Regions from separate parts of the Azotobacter tropicalis genome, predicted to be linked through region 2. Evidence: predicted binding sites of a transcription regulator. Region 2 holds the regulator's gene; each other region holds the start of a gene.

Region 1 (7,781 bases), 1.9 Mb from region 2:
GGATGTCGGAGATGATCACGTCCGGCTGCTGGCGGGAAAGGCGGTTGAGCACGCCGTCCGCGCTGTCGAAGCTCTGGGTGGTCATGCCTTCCTGCTGCAGGGCCTTTTCCAGGACCCAACGGATGGAGCGGTCGTCGTCGACGATCCACACGGTTTCGCTTCGGCTCATGAGGGTGAGGCTCCTAGATCCAGCGGCAGGTAGATCGAGAAGCGGGTATGCCCCGGATGGCTTTCGCACTCGATCAGGCCCTGATGCTGGCTGATGATGTTCTGGGTGATGGCCAGGCCCAGTCCGGTACCGTCCGGACGGCCGCTGACCATGGGATAGAACATGGTTTCCTGTAGCTCGGCGGGGATGCCGGGGCCGTTGTCGATGATTTCCACCTGGCAGACCAGGCGATGGCGCACGTGGCCGATGGTGAACTGGCGCAGGGTGCGGGTGCGCAGGTGGATGCGGCCGAGGCGCATGTCGTTCTGGCCGGTCAGCGCCTGCATGGCGTTGCGCACGATGTTGAGCACCGCCTGGATCATCTGCTCGCGGTCGATCAGGAGCTCCGGGATGCTCGGGTCGTAGTCGCGCACCAGCACGATGCGCCCCTCGCTTTCCGCCATCACCAGGCTGCAGACGCGCTCCAGCACCTCGTGGATGTTGGTCATCGCCAGGGAGGGCAGCTTGTTCGAGCCGAGCATGCGATCCACCAGATTGCGCAGGCGGTCGGCCTCTTCGATGATGACGTTGGTGTAGTCCTTGAGCGCCTCGTCCGGCAGCTCGCGGGCGAGCAGCTGGGCTGCACCGCGGATGCCACCGAGCGGGTTCTTGATCTCGTGGGCCAGGCCGCGTACCAGCAGCTTGGTGGTTTCCTGCTTGGACAGCTGGGCCTCCTCCTTGGTGATCCGCAGCAGCCGGTCGCGCGGATAGACCTCCAGCAGCAGCAGCGTCTGACCGCTGTTGATGACCGGCGTCACCGCGTAGTCCACCGTCTGGGTCTTGCCGGTCAGCGAAGTCAGCTGGGCTTCGCGCTTGGTGAAGGGGTGCGCCTCGGCCACGGCCTGGCGCAGGGAGATCAGGGCTTCGGGAGACTCGGTGAAGAGTTCGCTGATGAATTGGCCGTGACTGCGCTGGCCGCTGACGGCCAGCAGCATTTCCGCCGCGGGGTTCATGTATTCCAGGCGCAGCTCGCCGTCGAGCAGGATGGTGGCGGTGGTCAGGTTGTCCAGCAGCAGGCGGTGCAGGTTTTCGTTATCGGGCATTGGCTGGTTTACCAGGGGTCACGTCGGGTCGGCAAATGCAAGAAATGAACCGAATGTCACGAAAAGAGCACCGAGGCCTGTTTTATGCTGGCTTTTGGCGCACTTCTCGAACGAGGGGGTGGTCCAAGATGGGGACAGTATAGAAGGGCTGGTGCTAGGTCGCCCCAAAACAGGGCGAAAGTTACAGGAAAGGCACGTAGGGGATATCCCGCTTCTGCACCGGCTTGTCCTTCAGCGGGCATTCCAGGCGCACGCCGTAATCGGCCGTCTGGCAGGGGCGGACCAGGCGCCTCTGGGCCAGCGAGGTGCGCTTCACGTGGATGGCCTGCTCCGGGGTCTGTTCCAGCGTGCGGCCGTCGGCGTCGACGATTTCCACGAGCAGCCGGTGGGTGCCGCGCTCCAGGTTGTCTAGGGAAAAGTCCGGCTGTGCTCCGTCCGGGCCGCTCGCGGCACCGTCGAGGCGCAGCCGGTAGCGGTGGCCGGGGTGGAGGCCGGGCTCGCTGGCGGCGGTCACCGTCAAGGCGCCGGTGTTGCGCAGGGTGGCGTCCGGCGGCGGGTCGACGATGCGCAGCCAGCGGTAGCCGGGGTTCTTTGCCTGGGGCGCGGGTTTCTCCACGGGCGGCGCTGCCGGCATGGCGGGCATGCTGTTGGTCGGGGCCAGGCGGATCGCCGGCGTGCCGCCTTGCGGCTGGTCGGTGAACACCCGATTGCCCTGCGCGTCGACGTAGCTGTAGATCTCGGCTGTCGCCGGGACGGCGAGCAGGGCCAGGCAGAGTGGCAGAAGGCGCATGGGGCGGTCTATTGGCGCCGATGGACGCGCTGCACGGTGAACAGGATCGGCGCGCTCTTCTGCAGGGAGCGCTCGTCGGCGAGCACCTCGACCTCCAGGCTGTGCTCGCCGCGATCGACGTTGACCAGTTCCAGGCGGGTGGTCCGACCGGGCTGGCCGTAGGGCTGGCCATCCAGCAGCAGGCGCAGGCTGTGGCCGGGGTGTAGCTTGGGTTCGATGGCCACGTCGACGCTGAAGCTGCCGTTGTTGGCGCGCAGCGATTCGCCGTCCGCGATGCCGGTCAGTTCGAGGCGGCTGTAGCGAAGCTCTGCGGGCTGCTCCTTGGGTTTGGCTGCTTCCGGCGGGCTGGGCGGCGGGGTGACGATGCTGGGCGCCGGCAGCTCGACCTTTTCCGCGGTCACGCCCTCGGGGGGCTGGCTGCTGAAGACCGGATTGCCGTTGGCGTCGAGGTACTTGTAGATCTCCGCGCCGGCCGGAAGGGCCAGCAGCAGGAGCAGGCCGGGCAATGCGCTGCGCATGGAGGTGGGCTCTCGCGAAAGTCGTTGGGTGAAGCCTTGCATCGTGACGGCGGGCTGGCAAGTCCGGGCCTGCCGGAGCGTTATGGCGGTCACCCAAAAAGAAAAGGCCTCCCGAAGGAGGCCTTTCCGTGGTGCTTGCCGGCGGGATTAGACGCTGTAGTACAGGTCGTATTCCAGCGGGTGCACGAAGGTGCGTACCTTGATCTCTTCCTCGGACTTCAGCTCGATGTAGGCATCGATGAAGTCGTCGGAGAACACGCCGCCCTTGGTCAGGAAGGCACGGCCCTTGTCCAGCTCTTCCAGGGCTTCCTTCAGGCTGCCGCACACCTGCGGGATTTCCTTGGCCTCTTCCGGCGGCAGGTCGTACAGGTTCTTGTCGGCGGCGTCGCCGGGGTGGATCTTGTTCTGGATGCCGTCCAGACCGGCCATCAGCAGCGCAGCGAAGGCCAGGTAGGGGTTGGCCGCCGGGTCCGGGAAGCGCGCCTCGATGCGGCGGGCTTTCGGGCTGTTGACGTACGGGATGCGGATGGAGGCGGAACGGTTGCGGGCCGAGTAGGCCAGCATGACCGGGGCTTCGAAGCCCGGAACCAGACGCTTGTAGGAGTTGGTCGACGGGTTGGTGAAGCCGTTCAGCGCCTTGCCGTGCTTGATGATGCCGCCGATGAAGTACAGGGCGGTCTCGGACAGGCCGGCATAGCCTTCGCCGGCGAAGGTGTTCTTGCCGTCTTTGGCGATGGAGATGTGCACGTGCATGCCCGAACCGTTGTCGCCGTACAGCGGCTTCGGCATGAAGGTCACGGTCTTGCCGTAGGCGTCGGCGACGTTGTGCACGCAGTACTTCAGGGTCTGCACTTCGTCGGCTTTGGCCACCAGGGTGTTGAAGCTGACGCCGATCTCGTTCTGGCCGGCGGTAGCCACTTCGTGGTGGTGCACTTCGACCTTCAGGCCCATCTCTTCCAGGGCGTTGCACATGGCGGTGCGGATTTCGTGGTCGTGGTCGACCGGCGGAACCGGGAAGTAGCCGCCCTTGACGCCCGGACGGTGGCCCTTGTTGCCGTTCTCGATGTCGGCGTCGGTGTTCCAGGAGGCCTGCTCGGAGAAGATCTTGAACATGGAGCCGGAAATGTCGGACTTGAACTTCACTTCGTCGAAGATGAAGAACTCGGGCTCCGGGCCGAAGAAGGCGGTGTCGCCAATGCCGGTGGACTTCAGGTATTCCTCGGCACGACGGGCGATGGCGCGCGGGTCGCGGTCGTAGCCCTGCATGGTCGAGGGCTCAATGATGTCGCAGACGATGATCAGGGTCGGCTCTTCAGTGAACGGGTCCAGCACGGCGGTGCTGTCGTCCGGCATCAGGATCATGTCGGAGGCTTCGATGCCTTTCCAACCGGCGATGGAGGAGCCGTCGAACATCTTGCCGTATTCGAAGAAGTCGTCGTCCACGTCACGCGCCGGCATGGTTACGTGCTGCTGCTTGCCTTTGGTGTCGGTAAAGCGGAGATCAATCCACTTCACGTCATGTTCTTTGATCAGTTGAAGCGACTTCGACATGTTGTCCTCCAGGTGGAGAGGGCCTCGCAAAGACCCTCGAAAATTCGGGTAAAACCGGGCGGCGATCATCCGCCAAGGCAAGCCGCGCCACAAGGGAGCAAGTTTAATGCCAATGCTTTGATGAAGGCGAGAAGGCTCTCCGTCAGACTGCCCACTCCGGTGCCGATCATTCTGACGGAAAGTTTTGCTCTTTTTATGTGCTGAGTCAGGAGTTTTGTTTCATTTTGGTGCGGTCGCGCCGCGCTGCCGATAGTTGATCAAGTCTTGAACAAGATCCGCTATAATCTCGCCCCCTTTTTGCCTGTCCGGCCTGTGCTGCTCCATGAAACTCATCGTCAAACCCTTCGCGGAAATCACCATCAAGAGCCGGCCGGTGCGCAAGCAATTCATCCGCCAGCTTGGCAAGAACATCCGCACGGTGCTCAGAGACCTCGATCCGGCACTGCAGACCGAAGGTGAGTGGGATAACGTCGAGGTGCAGACCCAGGTCAGCGACCCGCAGGTGCACCGCGAGATGTTCGAGCGTCTGCGCTGCACGCCGGGCATCGCTCACTTCCTCGAGGTGCACGAGTACCCGCTGGGCGATTTCGACGATGTCACCGAGAAGTGCAAGCGCCATTTCGGTGAGCAACTGCCCGGCAAGGTTTTCGCGGTGCGCTGCAAGCGCTCCGGCAACACTCACGACTTCACCTCGATGGACGTCGCCACCCACGTCGGCAGCCGCCTGCGCCGTGAGTGCGGCGCCGCCGGCATCGACCTGAAGCACCCGAGGTCGAGGTACGCTTCGAGGTGCGCTACGACCGCCTGCTGGTCGAGCACGCCCGTCACGAGGGGCTGGGCGGCTACCCGCTCGGCTCAATCGAGCAGACCCTGGTGCTGATGTCCGGCGGTTTCGACTCCACCGTGGCGGCCTTCCAGATGATGCGCCGCGGCCTGCTGACCCATTTCTGCTTCTTCAACCTCGGCGGGCGCGCCCACGAGCTGGGGGTGATGGAAGTCGCCCACTACTTGTGGGAGAAGTTCGGCCGCTCGCACCGCGTGCTGTTCGTCAGTGTGCCGTTCGAGGAGGTGGTCGGCGAGATCCTCGGCAAGGTCGACAACAGCCAGATGGGTGTGGTCTTGAAGCGCATGATGCTGCGCGCCGCGTCGCGCATCGCTGATGGGTTGCGCATCGACGCGCTGGTCACCGGCGAGGCGATTTCCCAGGTCTCCAGCCAGACACTGCCGAACCTCTCGGTGATCGATGCGGCCACCGACATGCTGGTGCTGCGCCCGCTGGTCGCCAGCCACAAGCAGGACATCATCGACACCGCAACGCGCATCGGCACCGCCGAGTTCGCCAAGAACATGCCCGAATACTGCGGGGTGATCTCGGTGAACCCGACCACCCGCGCCAAGCGCGAGCGCATCAAGTACGAGGAGCGCCAGTTCGACATGGCGATCCTCGAGCGCGCCCTGGAGCGTGCCCGTCAGGTGCCGATCGACCGGGTAATCGACGAGCTCGGCGAGGAGGTCCGCGTGGAGGAAGTCCGCGAGGCGCTGGCCGGGCAGATCGTCCTCGACATCCGCCATCCGGATGCGGCCGAGGACGAGCCGCTGGAGTTGCCCGGCATCGAGGTGCAGGCGCTGCCTTTCTATGCGCTGAACAACCGTTTCAAGGAGCTGGACGCCAACCGCCAGTATCTCCTTTATTGTGACAAGGGCGTCATGAGCCGCCTGCATGCTCATCATCTGCTGAGCGAGGGGCATGCCAATGTGCGCGTTTATCGTCCGGCATAGGTTGCCGGGCCTGCTCGGTGGCAGTATCCGCCACCGCCCTCCCGACCGCTGATCGACCGCAACGTCGTTGCCGGCCCGCCCGGCCCACTTTCCTGTTTTCAACGCCCAGCCTCCAGCTGGACGCTTTCATCGAGATAGAACCGTGATCGAAAATCTGCGCAACATCGCCATCATCGCCCACGTCGACCATGGCAAGACCACCCTCGTCGACAAGCTGCTCAAGCTCTCCGGCACCCTGGACCGCAAGGAAGCCGAAGGCGAGCGCGTGATGGACTCCAACGACCAGGAAAAGGAACGCGGCATCACCATCCTGGCGAAGAACACCGCCATCAAGTGGAACGGCTACAACATCAACATCGTCGACACCCCCGGGCACGCCGACTTCGGCGGCGAGGTGGAGCGCGTGATGAGCATGGTCGACTCCGTGCTGCTGGTAGTCGACGCCCAGGACGGCCCCATGCCGCAGACCCGCTTCGTGACCCAGAAGGCATTCAAGGCCGGCCTGCGTCCGATCGTGGTGGTCAACAAGATCGACCGTCCCGGCGCGCGTCCGGACTGGGTGATCGACCAGATCTTCGACCTGTTCGACAACCTCGGTGCCACCGACGAGCAGCTCGACTTCCCGATCGTCTACGCCAGCGCCCTGAACGGCATCGCCGGTATGGACCACGAGAAGATGGACGACAACATGGACGCCCTGTTCCAGGCCATCATCGACCACGTGCCGGCCCCGGTGGTGGACGTCGACGGCCCGTTCCAGATGCAGATCTCCCAGCTGGACTACAACAGCTTCCTCGGCGTGATCGGCATCGGCCGCATCGCCCGCGGCACCGTCAAGTCCAACACCCCGGTGACCGCCGTCGGTGCCGATGGCAAGAAGCGCAACGGCCGCATCCTGAAGATCATGGGTCACCACGGCCTGCAGCGCGTCGAGGTGCCGGAAGCCCAGGCCGGCGACATCGTCTGCGTCAGCGGCATGGAAGAGCTGTACATCTCCGACACCCTGTGCGACCAGCAGAACGTCGAGGCCCTGCCGCCTCTGACCGTCGACCAGCCGACCGTGAGCATGACCTTTCAGGTCAACGATTCGCCGTTCGCCGGCAAGGAAGGCAAGTTCGTCACCAGCCGCAACATCAAGGACCGCCTGGAGAAGGAGCTGCTGCACAACGTGGCGCTGCGTGTCGAGCAGGGCGACAGCCCGGAGAAGTTCAAGGTCTCCGGCCGCGGCGAGCTGCACCTCTCGGTGCTGATCGAGACCATGCGCCGCGAGGGCTTCGAGATGGCCGTGGGCCGCCCGGAAGTGGTGATCATCGAGAACGAGGCCGGCGAGAAGCAGGAGCCCTACGAGAGCGTCACCATCGACATCGAGGAGCAGCACCAGGGCCCGGTGATGGAGCAGATGGGCCTGCGCAAGGGCGACCTGACCAACATGATCCCGGACGGCAAGGGCCGTATTCGTCTCGAATACACCATCCCGGCGCGCGGCCTGATCGGCTTCCGCAACGCCTTCCTGACCATGACCTCGGGCACCGGCATCCTCACCAGCACCTTCAGCCACTACGGTCCGATCAAGGCTGGCGAAGTGGCCCACCGCCAGAACGGCGTGCTGGTGTCCATGGCCACCGGCACCGCGCTGACCTACTCGCTGGAAACCCTGCAGGACCGCGGCAAGCTGTTCCTGTCTCCCGGCGAGGAGGTCTACGAAGGCCAGCTGGCCGGCATCCACAGCCGCGACAACGACCTCGTCATCAACCCGACCAAGGCCAAGAAGCTCGACAACATGCGCGCTTCCGGCAAGGACGAGACCATCCAGCTGACCCCGGCGCTGAAGTTCACCCTGGAGCAGGCGCTGGAGTTCATCGACGAGGACGAACTGGTCGAAGTGACACCGA
Region 2 (7,781 bases):
GAGCGGCGGAGCGGGCGGTACGGCGTCTCGGTGCGCGTCCGGTGCCGACCTGCGAGGTGTCGGTGCTATTCTCCGCTGAGCTGGCTACCGGACTGTTCGGCCATTTCATCGGTGCAATCACCGGCGGTAATCTCTATCGGCACGCCTCCTTCCTGGAGGGCGCGCTGGGTGAGCAGCTGTTTCCCGAATGGCTGAACCTCGATGAGCGTCCACATATTCCACGGGCTTTGGGCAGTGCGGCCTTCGATGCCGATGGCCTGCCGACTCGCGCCAAGCATTTTGTCGAGCAGGGTCGCTTGGCCAGCTATGCCCTGGGTACCTATTCGGGGCGCAAGCTGGGCATGCCAAGCACTGCCAATGCCGGTGGAGTGCATAACCTATTCGTCAACCCGGGGGATGAGGACCAGGCTGCCTTGATTCGCCGCATGGGGCGCGGGTTGCTGCTGACCGAGCTGATGGGGCAGGGACTCAATCTGGTGACCGGCGATTACTCCCGTGGTGCTGGCGGCTTCTGGGTGGAGAACGGCGAAGTTCAATATCCGGTGCAGGAGGTAACCATCGCCGGCAATTTGCGCGACATATTCCGGCAGATTGTCGCAGTAGGTAACGATCTGGAGCAGCGCAGCAATATTTGCACCGGTTCGGTGCTTATCGAGCGCATGACTCTGGCGGGAAGCTGAGTGAAGGGGAAGCTGTCGCCAGAAGCCCGGCGGCAGCGATACGTATGTATTATTCGTCTTCGTCGAAGCGGTTATTGATCAATTCGACCAGTGCTTCCAGCGCTTCGCAGTCCTGTTCGCCTTCGGTATGCAGGTGAATGGGCGTTCCCTTGCCGGCAGCCAGCATCATGACCGCCATGATGCTCTTGCCGTCGACCAGACTCTCCGGGGCTCGGCCGATGCGTACCGTACAGGCGTAGCGCCCGGCTACTCCGACGAACTTGGCCGCTGCACGGGCATGTAGTCCAAGCTTGTTTATGATGGTGACTTCGCAGGTGGGCATCGCGTTATCCATCCTTCAGCCGAGGTCGCGGTGGCGAACCTGAACGTTCTTGAGTGACTGCTTTAATGCGTGGCCGAGCCGGTCGGCCACGTAGACCGAACGATGATGACCGCCGGTACAGCCGATCGCGATAGTCACATAAGCACGGTTGCTGGCGGCGAAGCGGGGTAGCCATTTCTGCAAATAAGCATGGATGTCCTGGTACATCTCCTCGACGTCCGGTTGGGCGGCGAGGTAGTCGATGACCGGTCGATCCAGACCGGAAAAGCTACGTAGATCCGGCTTCCAATATGGATTAGGCAGGCAGCGAACATCGAACACTAGATCTGCATCCACTGGCATTCCTCGCTTGAAGCCGAAGGATTCGATCAAAAAAGCCGTGCCCGGTTCCGGTTTGTTCAGCAAGCGCAGCTTGAGTGTGTCGCGCAACTGATAAAGATTGAGGTGGGATGTGTCGACCTTGAGGTCGGCTAGATCCTTGATCGGAGCAAGCAGCCTGCTCTCGTCGCGAATTGCTTCGGCCAATGAGCGGTTCTCATTGGTTAACGGATGACGCCGGCGAGTTTCCGAGAAACGCTTGAGCAGGGTTTCGTCATCGGCATCCAGGTAGAGCAGATCACAGAGGATGTAGCGGGTACGTACCTCTGCCAGCAGTTCGGGGAAGCGTTTCAGCTGGCTGGGCAAGTTGCGAGCATCGATAGATACCGCGACTTGGGGTTGGATCAGCTCAGTATGTAGTAGCGCCCTTTCGGCCAGCTCGGGAAGTAGAACGGCTGGCAAGTTGTCGATGCAGAAGAAACTATTGTCCTCTAGGACATCGAGGGCGGTGCTTTTGCCAGAGCCAGAGCGGCCGCTGACGATAATCACGCGCATGATGAATATTTTCCGCGGTCAGTGATTGCCGAAAGCCCGGCGGTCAATTGCTCGTTCACGGTCAACGAACCTCCGCACCACTCCCGGGAAACCCTACTGGCCCTTCTGCGCGTCCGCCACGACTTGGTAAAGGGCTTCGCTGCTCTCGACCTGGCGCAGATGCTCACGTATCTCGCTGCGATCGAGCATGCTGGCGATCTGGCGAAGCAATTGCAGATGCTCGTCGGTAGCGGCTTCTGGAACCAGCAGGACGAACAGCAGATCGACCGGTGCACCGTCAATAGCATCGAAATCGATCGGAGCATCCAGGCGCAGCAGTACACTGATCGGGGCAGGGCAGCCAGGTAGACGGCAATGGGGAATGGCGATGCCATTACCAAAACCGGTCGAGCCCAGTTTCTCACGGGCAATTAGGCTCTCGAAAATGGTCTGCTGATCTAGATCGGGCATTTCGCGGGCGACCAGGCTGGCAATATATTCGAGGGCACGCTTCTTACTGCCTCCCGGCACGTTCACCAAAGAGCGGCCGGGAGTCAGAATGTCTTCGAGTCTGATCATGGGACAGAAGAGTCAGCGGGCCGTGGCGCCCTGCTGGCGTTCGATCTGCTTTTCCTTGTGCTTAATCAATTGGCGGTCAAGCTTGTCGACAAGCAGATCGATGGCCGCATACATGTCTTCATGCTCAGCATTGGCGACCACTTCGGCACCAGAGACATGCAAGGTTGCTTCGATCTTCTGTTTGAGCTTCTCAACGGTCATGATCACCTGCACATTGGTGATACGATCGAAATGACGCTCAAGGCGGCTGATCTTCTCCTCGACATAATCACGTAGGGCGTCGGTCACATCCAGCTGATGTCCACTGATGTTGACTTGCATACCGCTTTCTCCTTGTTGCTGTTTTGACGCAGGCTGACGGGCCTGCTACCGGTATACGCTGTGTCGACTGACCGCGGAAGGATTACTGCCATTGCTGCGGCCGGTTCGATCTTGTGTTACATGAGTCGCTTGCGTTCACTGGACGGCGCAATACTGAGCGATTCCCGGTATTTGGCGACTGTACGGCGAGCCACCTGTATGCCCTGTTCTTCCAGTAAACCAGCGATCTTGCTGTCGCTCAATGGCTTTTTCGGATTTTCCGCTGCAATCAGTTTCTTGATGATGGCGCGGATGGCCGTGGAAGAGCACTCACCGCCTTCAGCGGTGCTGACGTGACTGGAAAAGAAATATTTCAGTTCATAGATGCCGCGCGGGGTATGCATGTATTTCTGGGTAGTAACCCGCGAAATGGTCGATTCGTGCATGCCGACTGCCTCGGCGATGTCATGCAATACCAGCGGTTTCATGGCTTCTTCGCCATAGTCGAGGAAGCCGCGCTGGTGTTCGACGATCTGCGTGGATACCTTCATGAGCGTCTCGTTGCGGCTCTGCAGGCTCTTGATAAACCAGCGAGCCTCCTGTAGTTGGTTGCGCATGAAAGTGTTGTCGGCGCTGGCATCGGCGCGTCTGATGAAGCCGGCGTAGTGGGGGTTGATGCGCAGGCGTGGTACGGCTTCCTGGTTGAGCTCCACCAGCCAACGGTCATTATGCTTTCGCACGATGACATCGGGTACTACATATTCGGGCTCGCTGGCTTCGATCTGGGCACCGGGGCGCGGGTTAAGACTTTGGATCAACTCGATTACCGGGCGCAGCTCTTCCTCCTTGAGCTTCATGCGCCGCATCAACTGGGTGAAGTCGCGGTTGCCGAGCAGATCGAGGTAGTCCCTTGTCAACCGCTTCGCCTCCTCCAGCCAGGGTGTATCGGCTGGAAGTTGGCGCAACTGCAGCAGCAGCGACTCGCTGAGGTCGCGAGCAGCAACTCCTGCGGGCTCGAACTGCTGGATACGGCGTAACACCATCTCCACTTCATCGAGCTCGATACTCAGCTCCGGATCCAACGAGGCCAGAATTTCCTCCAGCGAGGCTTCCAGATAGCCGTCGCTGTTGATGCTATCGATCAGGGTAACGGCAATCAGGCGGTCGGTATCTGACATCGGGGCCAGATTAAGTTGCCAGAGCAAATGGCTCTGCAGACTTTCGCCCGTGGAGGTGCGGGTGGTGAAGTCCCATTCGTCATCTTCGCTGCTCGGCAGACTGCTGGCGCTGGTCTGGTAGATGTCTTCCCAAGCGGTATCCACTGGCAGCTCGTTGGGAATTCGCTCATGCCAGTCGCCATCCTCCAGGCTGTTGCCTTCCTCACCGTTGGCCGTGCTCTCGTAGCTCTCCTGATAAGAAGCGGATGCGGCATCGATCGCCGACTGATCCCCATGCTCGGCTAGCGTGTCCGGGCTGCCGTAGTCCTCAGCGTCTTCCTGACGTTCCAGCATGGGGTTGGAGTCGAGGGCCTCTTGGATTTCCTGCTGAAGATCCAGGGTCGACAGTTGAAGCAGACGGATGGCTTGTTGCAGCTGCGGAGTCATCGTCAGCTGCTGACCCATCTTAAGGACTAGCGATGGTTTCATAATTGTAGGAAGCACCATATTTGCCAAAGCATTCGCGTCAATCACTACGAGGCGACGATGCGCCTTCTTAAAGCAAATTACATGCCTGATTATAACGGAGTTTGACTGGTCTATCCCATGGAGTAGAGCATCTCATAGACGGAATTCATGGCCGAGATACACTTCCTGCACCAGTTTATTGGTGAGGACGGCCTCGGCGTCGCCTTCGGCTATCAGCTGCCCATCGTTGACAATGTAGGCGGTTTCGCAGATGTCGAGTGTCTCACGCACGTTGTGATCGGTAATTAGAACGCCAATGCCCTTGTTCTTCAGGTGATAAATGATCTGCTTGATGTCATTAACTGAAATCGGATCGACGCCGGCAAAGGGTTCGTCGAGCAGGATGAATTTCGGAGTAGTGGCCAGAGCGCGGGCAATCTCGACCCGGCGCCGCTCGCCGCCCGAGAGACTCATGCCGAGACTGTCGCGGATATGGCTGATGTGGAACTCCTGCAGCAGAGCTTCCAGAGCCTGGCGGCGGCCTTCTCCATCCAGATCTTTGCGGGTTTCCAAGATAGCCAGGATATTATCGGCCACCGTAAGCTTGCGGAAAATCGATGCCTCTTGGGGGAGGTAACCGATACCGACCCGGGCGCGACCGTGCATGGGCAGGTGGGTGACATCGTCCTGATCGATCAGAATGCGCCCTTGGTCGGCACGGACCAGGCCGACGATCATGTAGAAGCAGGTAGTCTTGCCGGCCCCGTTGGGGCCGAGCAAGCCGACGATTTGACCGCTTTCGATGGAAAGGCTGACGTCACGGACAACCTGGCGGCCCTTGTAGCTCTTGGCCAGATGCTGAGCTTTGAGGGTAGCCATTATTGTGTCTGTCCTGACTGCTGTTTCTTTTTCGGTTGGATGACCATATCGATCCGTGGTTTCGGACTGGATATCCTGTTTCCAGTGGCACGGCCAGCATTAACGATCTGCCGTTGGGTGTCGTAAACGATTTTTTCACCCTCGAAAGTGTTGCCATCCTGAACTACCCGTGCCTTATCAACCAACACAATGCGTTCGTTTTCGGCAAAGTACTGGATAGTCTGGCCGTAGGCTCGGACGATGCTTTTGTCAGGTGCCGGTTTCTGCTCGTAAGAGGCAGGATTGCCGACTGACGTGAAAACTTTGATTTCACCCTTGTCGTCTTGGGTGATAGTGACTTTGTTGCCGGTGATTTTCAGGGTGCCCTGAGTAATGACCACGTCGCCTTGGTAGACCGCAACCCCTTGCTTGTCATCGAGTTCGGCACTGTCGGCCTGGACGCGGATCGGCTGCTCACGATCAGAAGAAAGAGCCCAAGCGCTCGCTGCGCCCAGTGCGGAGCACAGGCTGAGCAAGAAAGGGAGAGCCCGGTGGGGGAAACGGTTAGCGAACCTCATGCTGGCCTCTTACACTGGACAGCAGGTGCATCCTGCTGTCATCCAAATACGCTTTCATCCCGACAGCCGTCGTAACTCCGTTGGCCGCCTCAATTTTAACGGGTTGCTGAGTCTCAGCATATTCCCGCTCTGGAAACACGCTCAGGCGGCTGGTAGTAAGGATGGTGGAGCGCTCTTGGATATCGGTGCGCTCAACCCGTACCGCATCAATCAATTCAACCTGGTCGCCTTGGGGGCTGACCTCGCCGCGCTCGCTGCGTACGTGCCAAGGGGTTGGGGTGCCGCGGAAAATCAGCAAATCGGGCTGAGTGAGTAGGGTGATTTCGCTGCTTTTGAGATGCTCCACTCTGTTGGCAGTCATCTCGTAATGCAGATTACCTGCAGGCTGATATTGCAGTGTGCGCGCATTGGTTACATAAAAATCAATGGCGTTGTCGTCTGGAGTGTTGCCTGCTTTGTCCATAAAGCTCGCTGGACGAATGTTCCAGTAGCCTATCGCCGCCAGCAGTGTGGCCAAGGCGGCAAAGATCAGCGAAAGGCGGAATTTGCGCAGCATAGTCGCCTCTAGTTAGAGATAAGCGCTCTGCGTGGCTTCGAGGTTGCCCTGGGCTCGCAAGATCAGTTCGCAGAATTCGCGGGCCGCCCCTTCGCCGCCGCATGCTTGGGTGACGCCATGGGCGTGTTTGCGGACAAAGTTATCGGCGTTGGCCACGGCCATTCCCAAGCCAACACGACGGATGACCGGTAGGTCGGGCAGATCGTCACCGAGGTAGGCGACCTGCTCATAGATGAGCCCTAGTTCAGCCAGTAGTTCGTCCAATACGACCAGCTTGTCCTCACGCCCCTGATAGAGGTGCTGGATGCCCAGGTTACGGGCGCGGCGTTCGACCACTGGTGTGGTGCGGCCACTGATAATAGCAGTACGTACTCCAGAGTTAATCAACATCTTAATGCCGTGGCCATCGAGAGTATTGAAAGTTTTGAATTCGCTGCCATCGGCCAGAAAATAAAGGCGCCCATCGGTGAGAACGCCATCTACATCGAAGATGGCCAGGCGAATCTCCTTGGCTCGTTGCAGTAGTCTGTCGTTCATTTTACAGAACCCCCGCCCGAAGTAAGTCATGCATGTTCAGGGCACCGACCGGCCGATCGGCGTTGTCGACCACAACCAAGGCATTAATCTTGTAATCCTCCATGATCTTCAAGGCTTGTGCGGCGAGCATCTCGGCTCGGGCGGTCTTGCCATGGGGGGTCATCACTTCGTCGATGGTGGCTTGGCGTACATCGATATTGCGGTCCAAGGTGCGGCGCAAGTCTCCGTCGGTGAAAATGCCAGCTAGGCGTCCATCGCCCTCGAGTACCACGGTCATGCCGAGGCCCTTGCGGGTCATTTCCAGCAGTGCATCGCGTAGCGTGGTGCCACGTTGCACGCAGGGCAGGCTGTCGCCGACGTGCATGATGTTTTCTACCTTCAGCAGTAGGCGGCGGCCGAGGGCGCCTCCCGGATGGGAAAAGGCGAAGTCTTCGGCGGTAAAGCCGCGTGCCTCGAGTAGTGCAATGGCCAGGGCGTCTCCGAGCACTAGGGCAGTAGTCGTAGAGGCGGTAGGGGCTAGATTGAGTGGGCAGGCCTCCTGGCTAACGCCTGCATCGAGGTTAACGGCAGCCGCTTCGGCCAAGGGAGAGTTGGGGTTGCCAGTCATGCTGATCAGGGTAATACCGAGGCGCTGGATCAAAGGCAGCAGAGTGATAATTTCTGCGGTGGAGCCGGAATTGGACAGGGCCAATACCAGATCGTCCCGGGTGATCATGCCCATGTCACCATGGCTGGCTTCGCCAGGGTGAACGAAAAACGCTGGCGTACCAGTGCTTGCCAAGGTGGCGGCGATCTTGCGTCCAATGTGCCCGGATTTGCCCATACCGACAACCACGACGCGCCCCTTGCAATCTAGGATCAGTTTGCAGGCTTTAGCAAAATCACCGTTAATAC
Region 3 (7,781 bases), 1.5 Mb from region 2:
GAGTTAGGATCGCCTGGCGCTCGACTTCGGCGAAGAATGCCACGCGCTCGTCGATCGGCTCGCCGGCGTACTGGCGGGCCATGCCCAGGTAGTCCTGGTAATGCCGCGCCTCCGAGGCGAGCAACGAGACGTAGAAACGCTCCAGTTCCTCGTCGAGAAACGGCGCCAGACGATGGAAGCGCTCGCAGGAGCGCGCCTCGATGTAGGCGCCGACGATCAGGGTATCCACCAGCCGGCCCGGCTCGTTCTTGCGGATGTGCGCATGCAGGCGCTGGGCATAAAGCGAGGCGCTGAGTTGCCGGTAGACGACACCGCGCTTCTTCATCAACTCGGCCACCTGCTCGAAGTGGCGCAACTCCTCGCGGGCCAGACGCGACAGCTTGTACTGCAGGTCTTCCTTGTCGACATGCCGGAACAGCAGGGTCAGCGCCGTGCCGGCCGCCTTCTTCTCGCAGTTGGCGTGATCGATCAACAGGATCTCGGGGTGCTGCAGTGCCTGCTCGATCCAGGCCTGGGGGGTCGGGCAAAGCAGGAAGCTTTCGATTTCGGGAAGCAGGGACATGGCAATCTGGCTGGTCTTGGAAGGCCCGGCATTATACGGCTCCCGTCCGTTGCGGAGGAGCCGGTCGCCCCTTCTCAGATGCGCATCTGCATGCCCTCGCGCAGGAAGCGCGGGGCGATATAGCGCTCGTAGTGGGCCTCGGAGAGCAGGAAGAACTCGCGGTCGATGGCATCGCGCAGGACCGGCAGCTCCCAGTCGCGGAACTCCGGCAGCAGGACGATACCGTAGGCCTCGAGCTGGTTGATCGCCCGGGCGCCGCGGACGATCAATTGGTAGGCCCAGCAATACGCCGACTGCTCGGCCACGAAGCGGATCTGCCGCTGCTCCAGCTGCTGGCGCAGGCGCTGTGCGTCGAACACCTCCAACTTGGCTTGCACCACCTGCACCAGCAACGCCTCCAGGCGCACCCAGACGGCGCGCTTCTCCTCCTCGGTGTACTGGTTCCAGTTCACCACCTCATGATGGAAACGCTTGCAGCCCCGGCAGACCAGATCGCCATAGACCGTTGAGCAGAGACCGATGCAGGGCGTCTTGATACGCTGATGGGACATAGGCGAAGGGGGAGCCTGGGCAAAGCGAGGAATGGGCCGGCATCTTAGCCCTTTGTCTAGGCTCGGTCACCCGCCTGAAGCCCTTGGCGGCTTTAACTCGACCATCGCTTTCCAGTACACTGCCAACGCCTTTTTGGCACCACTGTCCAGTCGAAGCTGTTTTCAAAGCGTCACGAGCACAGTCGACCCGAATGGAACGGCGCAGGCACCCCGCCAGGGGGTGCCGGACGCCTCCCCTCCTCGGCGTAAAACTTTGAAAACAGCTTCTGGAGGGGGATCGCCGTCACCTTGGCCGTGCCGCCCATAAAGCGGCGAAAGCGCTTGCGTGCGGAGATTCCCAGGATGCGTGTCCCGGAAACCCCTGGGACCACTGATGAGGGTAAAACTGTGCTTGAAGCCTATCGCAAACACGTAGAAGAGCGTGCCGCCCAGGGCGTCGTGCCCCAGCCGCTGAACGCCGAGCAGACCGCAGGCCTGGTCGAACTGCTGAAGAACCCGCCGGCCGGCGAAGAAGCCTTTCTGGTTGACCTGATCACCAACCGCGTTCCGCCGGGCGTGGACGAGGCCGCCTACGTCAAGGCCGGTTTCCTCTCCGCCATCGCCAAGGGCGAAGCCGCTTCCCCGCTGATCAGCAAGGCCCGCGCCGTCGAGCTGCTGGGCACCATGCAGGGCGGCTACAACATCGCCACCCTGGTCGAGCTGCTGGACAACGCCGAGCTGGCCACCGTGGCCGCCGAGCAACTCAAGCACACCCTGCTGATGTTCGACGCCTTCCACGACGTCGCCGAGCGCGCCAAGAAGGGCAACGCCGCCGCCAAGGCCGTGCTGCAGTCCTGGGCCGACGGCGAGTGGTTCCTGGCCAAGCCGGCCGTTCCGGAAAAAGTCACCCTGACCGTGTTCAAGGTCCCGGGCGAAACCAACACCGACGACCTGTCCCCCGCTCCGGACGCCTGGTCGCGCCCCGACATCCCGCTGCACGCCCTGGCCATGCTGAAGATGGCCCGCGACGGCATCGAGCCGGTCCAGCCGGGCTCCGTCGGTCCGCTGAAGCAGATCGAAGCGGTCAAGGCCAAGGGCTTCCCGGTCGCCTACGTCGGCGACGTGGTCGGTACCGGTTCCTCGCGCAAGTCCGCCACCAACTCGGTGCTGTGGTTCTTCGGCGACGACATCCCCTTTGTTCCGAACAAGCGCGCCGGTGGCTTCTGCTTCGGCACCAAGATCGCCCCGATCTTCTACAACACCATGGAAGACGCCGGCGCCCTGCCGATCGAGTTCGACTGCACCAACCTGGCCATGGGCGACGTGATCGACGTCTACCCGGTCAAGGGCGAAGTGCGCCGCAACGGCAGCGACGAGCTGGTCACCAGCTTCGCGCTGAAGACCGACGTGCTGCTCGACGAAGTCCGCGCCGGCGGCCGTATCCCGCTGATCATCGGCCGCGGCCTGACTGAGAAGGCCCGCGCCGAGCTGGGCCTGGCGCCGTCCACCCTGTTCAAGAAGCCGGAAGCGCCGGCCGACAGCGGCAAGGGCTTCACCCTCGCTCAGAAGATGGTCGGCCGCGCCTGCGGTCTGCCGGAAGGCCAGGGCGTGCGTCCGGGCACCTACTGCGAGCCGAAGATGACCACCGTCGGCTCCCAGGACACCACCGGCCCGATGACCCGCGACGAGCTGAAGGACCTGGCCTGCCTGGGCTTCTCCGCCGACCTGGTGATGCAGTCCTTCTGCCACACCGCCGCCTATCCGAAGCCCATCGACGTCAAGACCCACCACACCCTGCCGGACTTCATCATGACCCGCGGCGGCGTGTCCCTGCGTCCGGGCGACGGCATCATCCACAGCTGGCTGAACCGCATGCTGCTGCCGGATACCGTGGGTACCGGCGGCGATTCGCACACCCGCTTCCCGATCGGCATCTCCTTCCCGGCCGGTTCCGGCCTGGTGGCCTTCGCCGCCGCCACCGGCGTGATGCCGCTGGACATGCCCGAATCCGTGCTGGTGCGCTTCAAGGGCAAGCTGCAGCCCGGCATCACCCTGCGTGACCTGGTGCATGCCATCCCCTACTACGCCATCCAGGCCGGCCTCCTGACCGTCGAGAAGAAGGGCAAGAAGAACATCTTCTCCGGCCGCATCCTCGAGATCGAAGGTCTGAACGAGCTGACCGTCGAGCAGGCGTTCGAGCTGTCCGACGCCTCCGCCGAGCGTTCGGCTGCCGGCTGCACCATCAAGCTGCCGGAAAAGGCCATCGCCGAGTACCTGAAGTCCAACATCACCATGCTGCGCTGGATGATCGGCGAAGGCTACGGCGATCCGCGCACCCTGGAGCGTCGTGCCCAGGCCATGGAAGCCTGGCTGGCCAAGCCGCAACTGCTGGAAGCCGACAAGGACGCCGAGTACGCCGCCGTGATCGAAATCGATCTGGCCGACGTCAAGGAGCCGGTCCTCTGCGCGCCGAACGACCCGGACGACGCCCGCCTGCTGTCCACCGTCGCCGGCCAGAAGATCGACGAGGTGTTCATCGGTTCCTGCATGACCAACATCGGTCACTTCCGCGCCGCCGGCAAGCTGCTCGACAAGGTCAAGGGCGGCATCCCGACCCGTCTGTGGCTGGCTCCGCCGACCAAGATGGACGCCCACCAGCTGACCGAGGAAGGCTACTACGGCATCTACGGCAAGGCCGGTGCGCGCATGGAAATGCCGGGCTGCTCGCTGTGCATGGGTAACCAGGCCCGCGTGCAGACCGGTTCGACCGTGGTCTCCACCTCGACCCGCAACTTCCCGAACCGTCTGGGCGACGCGACCAACGTGTTCCTGGCGTCCGCCGAGCTGGCCTCGGTCGCCTCGATCCTCGGCAAGCTGCCGACCGTCGCGGAGTACATGGAATACGCGAAGAGCATCGACACCATGGCTGCCGATATCTATCGCTACCTGTCCTTCGACCAGATCGCCGAGTACAAGGAAGCCGCGGCCAAGGCCGAACTCCCGGTCCTGCAGGTCTAAGCGTCACTCGCGCCGAATGGAGAAGCCCCGCCCCGTGCGGGGCTTCTTCTTTTCCAGGCTCCTGCGCTAGAGTGGCGACAGGTCGAAAGGCCGGTGCTCAGGGCTCTGGCATATCGCTTGCTTGGTGTCTGGCAGCATCGGCGGTCCCAACGGCGGGACCCCACTCACCGACAATGGCGTCGCTTTCGGCCCTGCCCCAGGCAGCTGCCGGGCGACGCCTTTTCGTTCAGCGCCGGAAAACACCATGACAGATCACCGAATCACTCCCAGAGCAGACACCCAGGCCTGGGTCACGGGCAGCGATGCCCCCGAGAAGAGCTCGCTCAATCTGGGCTTCATGCCGCTCACCGACTCTGCGTCGCTGATTGTAGCCGCCACCCAGGGCTTCGCCGAACCCTACGGGCTGAGCCTCAATCTCAAGCGCCAGGTGTCCTGGTCGAACCTGCGCGACAAGCTGATCAGCGGCGAACTGGACGCCGCCCAGGGACTGTACGGCCTGATCTACAGCATGCAGCTCGGCATCGGCGGCGCACCGGCGACCGACATGGCGGTGCTGATGGGGCTCAACCAGAACGGCCAGAGCATCAACCTGTCGGCAGCGCTCCGACAGGCCGGCGTGTGCACCGGCGAAACACTGGCCCAGCATGTGCACCGCAGCAGTGCGAAACTCACCCTGGCCCAGACCTTCCCCACCGGCACCCATGCCCTCTGGCTCTACTATTGGCTCGCCAGCCTAGGCATCCATCCGCTTGAGGACGTGAACACCCTGGTGGTGCCGCCGCCGCAGATGGTCGAGCACCTGCGCGCCGGGCGCATCGACGGTTTCTGCGCCGGCGAGCCCTGGGGCGCCCATGCCATCGACCAGGGCATGGGCTTCACCGTTGCTACCAGCCAGTCGATCTGGCCGGACCATCCGGAAAAGGTTCTCGGCTGCACCCGCGCCTTCGTCGAACAATATCCCAACACCGCCCGTGCCCTGGTCATGGCCGTGCTGGAGGCGAGCCGCTTCATCGATGCCAGCGAAGAGAACAAGACCAGTACCGCGCAGCTGATCAGCGCCGACGCCTACGTGGCGGCGCCGCGCCAGGTGATCGAACCGCGCTTTCTCGGCAACTACGAGGACGGCAACGGCCATGCCTGGCGGGACAGTCATGCCCTGCGCTTCCATGGCGACGGCGAGGTCAACCTGCCCTATCTCTCCGACGGCCTGTGGTTCATGACCCAGTTCCGCCGCTGGGGGCTGTTGCGCGAAGATCCGGATTACCTCGCCATCGCCCGCCAGGTGCAGCAACTCGAACTGTATCGCGACGCCGCCGGTGCCCTCGGCATCCCGCAACCCGCCTCGCCCATGCGCAGCGCCACCCTGCTGGACGGCAAGCGCTGGGACGGCTCCGATCCGGCGGTCTACGCTCGCAGCTTCGCCCTGCACGCCCTGAACGAGGCGTCCTCCTCGGCCGACGACCAAGGAACATCACCATGCTGCGCATCCTCCTGATCAACGACACCGCGAAGAAAGTCGGCCGCCTGAGAAGCGCCCTGGTCGAGGCCGGCTTCGAAGTCGTCGACGAGTCCGGCCTGACCATCGACCTGCCGGCGCGGGTCGAAGCCGTACGCCCCGACGTGATTCTCATCGACACCGAATCGCCCGGCCGCGACGTGATGGAGCAAGTGGTGCTGGTCAGCCGCGACCAGCCGCGGCCGATCGTGATGTTCACCGACGAGCACGATCCGAAGGTAATGCGCCAGGCCATCCAGGCCGGGGTCAGCGCCTACATCGTCGAAGGCATCCAGACCCAGCGCCTGCAGCCGATCCTCGACGTGGCCATGGCCCGCTTCGAGAGCGACCAGGCCCTGCGCGCCCAGTTGCAGGCCCGCGAGGCACAACTGGCCGAGCGCAAGCGCGTCGAACTGGCCAAGGGCCTGCTGATGAAGATGAAGAACTGCAGCGAGGAAGAGGCCTACACCCTGATGCGCCGCCAGGCGATGAGCCGCCAGCAGAAGCTGATTCAGGTCGCCGAGCAGGTCATCGCGATGCACGACATGCTCGGCAGCTGAGGGGACCCCGGCCCCTCAGCCTCGCGCGTCAGGCCAGGCCGAGAAACTTCAGCGCCGCCCGGTAGATCTTGTCGCCGGCGCAGACGATCACCAGCGAATCGCCGGACTTCGCCCCGCTCAACAGGTTGGTCAGCTGGCGGGTCACCCCGAACGGATTCTGCAGCACCGCCACCTGCACCTCGTCGCCTTCGGGCATCATCTGCTCGGCCACCAGCCGGTCCGGCTTCATGGTGACCGTGACGCGGAGCACCTTGTCGCCGAAGCGGGTTTCAAGAAATTCGCTGCCGGACGAACGCTGCGTGGACGACCTGCTGCTGACTGGTTTCATGGATTTCACCCCCTGTTGAGAATGCGGGGCAATCTACCAAAACGCCCGTGCCGAAACCCAGCCTTGCGTGTGCCGCAGCCCCCATCGCGCGTGCCACGCGCTCATCACAAGGTCTGACTTGCCAGCCCGCCAGCCACACGCGTATGTTCGGCGGGCAGGCCAGCGCACTGGCCAACGTCGCTCGGACGGTTCCGGGCGCCTACGTCTTTCGAGGAAATCATGGCCGAACACGGCAAGCGCCGCTTTGCGCGCATCGATCGTCTCCCGCCCTACGTCTTCAACATCACCGCCGAACTGAAGATGGCTGCCCGCCGCCGCGGCGAGGACATCATCGACTTCAGCATGGGCAACCCCGACGGCGCCACTCCGCCGCACATCGTCGAGAAGCTGGTGCAGGTCGCCCGCCGCGAGGACACCCACGGCTACTCCACCTCCCGCGGCATTCCGCGCCTGCGCCGCGCCATCTCGCACTGGTACAAGGACCGCTACGCCGTCGAGATCGACCCGGACAGCGAGGCCATCGTCACCATCGGCTCCAAGGAGGGCCTGGCACACCTGATGCTGGCCACCCTCGACCACGGCGACAGCGTGCTGGTACCCAACCCCAGCTACCCGATCCACATCTACGGCGCGGTGATCGCCGGAGCCCAGGTGCGCTCGGTGCCGCTGGTGCCCGGCATGGACTTCTTCGCCGAACTGGAGCGAGCGATCCGCGAGACGATTCCCAAGCCGAAGATGATGATCCTCGGCTTCCCCTCCAACCCCACCGCGCAGTGCGTGGAGCTGGACTTCTTCGAGCGCGTGGTCGCCCTGGCCAGGCAGTACGATATCCTCGTGGTGCACGACCTGGCCTACGCCGACATCGTCTACGACGGCTGGAAGGCACCGTCGATCATGCAGGTGCCGGGCGCCAAAGACATCGCCGTGGAGTTCTTCACCCTGTCGAAGAGTTACAACATGGCCGGCTGGCGCATCGGCTTCATGGTCGGCAACCCGGAGCTGGTCAGCGCCCTGGCGCGAATCAAGAGCTACCACGACTACGGCACCTTCACCCCGCTGCAGGTGGCGGCCATCGCCGCCTTGGAAGGCGACCAGCAATGCGTGCGCGACATCGCCGAGCAGTACCGCCAGCGCCGCAACCTGCTGGTCAAGGGCCTGCACGAGATCGGCTGGATGGTGGAAAAACCCAAGGCTTCCATGTACATCTGGGCGAAGATCCCCGCGCCTTACGCCCACCTCGGCTCGCTGGAATTTTCCAAGAAGCTGCTGGCCGAGGCCAAGGTCTGTG

The links. Region 2 encodes sigma-54, which starts transcription at its own class of promoters, with help from an activator protein. Its sites were predicted from a motif close to ANTGGCATNNANNTTGCTNT; they were not measured.
Region 1: a site for sigma-54 is predicted at 4,205-4,224, ahead of glnA (glutamate--ammonia ligase). Genes of this name have one in related genera too.
Region 3: a site for sigma-54 is predicted at 4,215-4,234, ahead of Atro_RS00890 (CmpA/NrtA family ABC transporter substrate-binding protein). Genes of this name have one in related genera too.

What each region holds. Positions count from the first base shown of each region.
Region 1 is NZ_AP046059.1:3,528,943-3,536,723, forward strand. Features, by position in the region: gene ntrC (nitrogen regulation protein NR(I)) at 1-169, opposite strand, end outside; gene glnL (nitrogen regulation protein NR(II)) at 166-1,251, opposite strand; gene Atro_RS16775 (DUF4124 domain-containing protein) at 1,433-2,041, opposite strand; gene Atro_RS16780 (DUF4124 domain-containing protein) at 2,050-2,559, opposite strand; gene glnA (glutamate--ammonia ligase) at 2,707-4,110, opposite strand; partial or broken gene thiI (tRNA uracil 4-sulfurtransferase ThiI) at 4,433-5,889, shown strand; gene typA (translational GTPase TypA) at 6,032-7,781, shown strand, end outside.
Region 2 is NZ_AP046059.1:1,664,377-1,672,157, reverse strand. Features, by position in the region: gene pmbA (metalloprotease PmbA) at 1-680, shown strand, start outside; gene Atro_RS07810 (HPr family phosphocarrier protein) at 730-1,002, opposite strand; gene rapZ (RNase adapter RapZ) at 1,018-1,875, opposite strand; gene ptsN (PTS IIA-like nitrogen regulatory protein PtsN) at 1,969-2,433, opposite strand; gene hpf (ribosome hibernation-promoting factor, HPF/YfiA family) at 2,446-2,754, opposite strand; gene Atro_RS07790 (RNA polymerase factor sigma-54) at 2,871-4,379, opposite strand; gene lptB (LPS export ABC transporter ATP-binding protein) at 4,512-5,237, opposite strand; gene lptA (lipopolysaccharide transport periplasmic protein LptA) at 5,237-5,794, opposite strand; gene lptC (LPS export ABC transporter periplasmic protein LptC) at 5,781-6,350, opposite strand; gene Atro_RS07770 (KdsC family phosphatase) at 6,363-6,887, opposite strand; gene Atro_RS07765 (KpsF/GutQ family sugar-phosphate isomerase) at 6,889-7,781, opposite strand, start outside.
Region 3 is NZ_AP046059.1:190,686-198,466, reverse strand. Features, by position in the region: gene Atro_RS00905 (MiaE family protein) at 1-562, opposite strand, end outside; gene Atro_RS00900 (DUF1289 domain-containing protein) at 637-1,113, opposite strand; gene acnB (bifunctional aconitate hydratase 2/2-methylisocitrate dehydratase) at 1,501-4,110, shown strand; gene Atro_RS00890 (CmpA/NrtA family ABC transporter substrate-binding protein) at 4,355-5,605, shown strand; gene Atro_RS00885 (ANTAR domain-containing response regulator) at 5,587-6,165, shown strand; gene Atro_RS00880 (hypothetical protein) at 6,194-6,493, opposite strand; gene alaC (alanine transaminase) at 6,713-7,781, shown strand, end outside.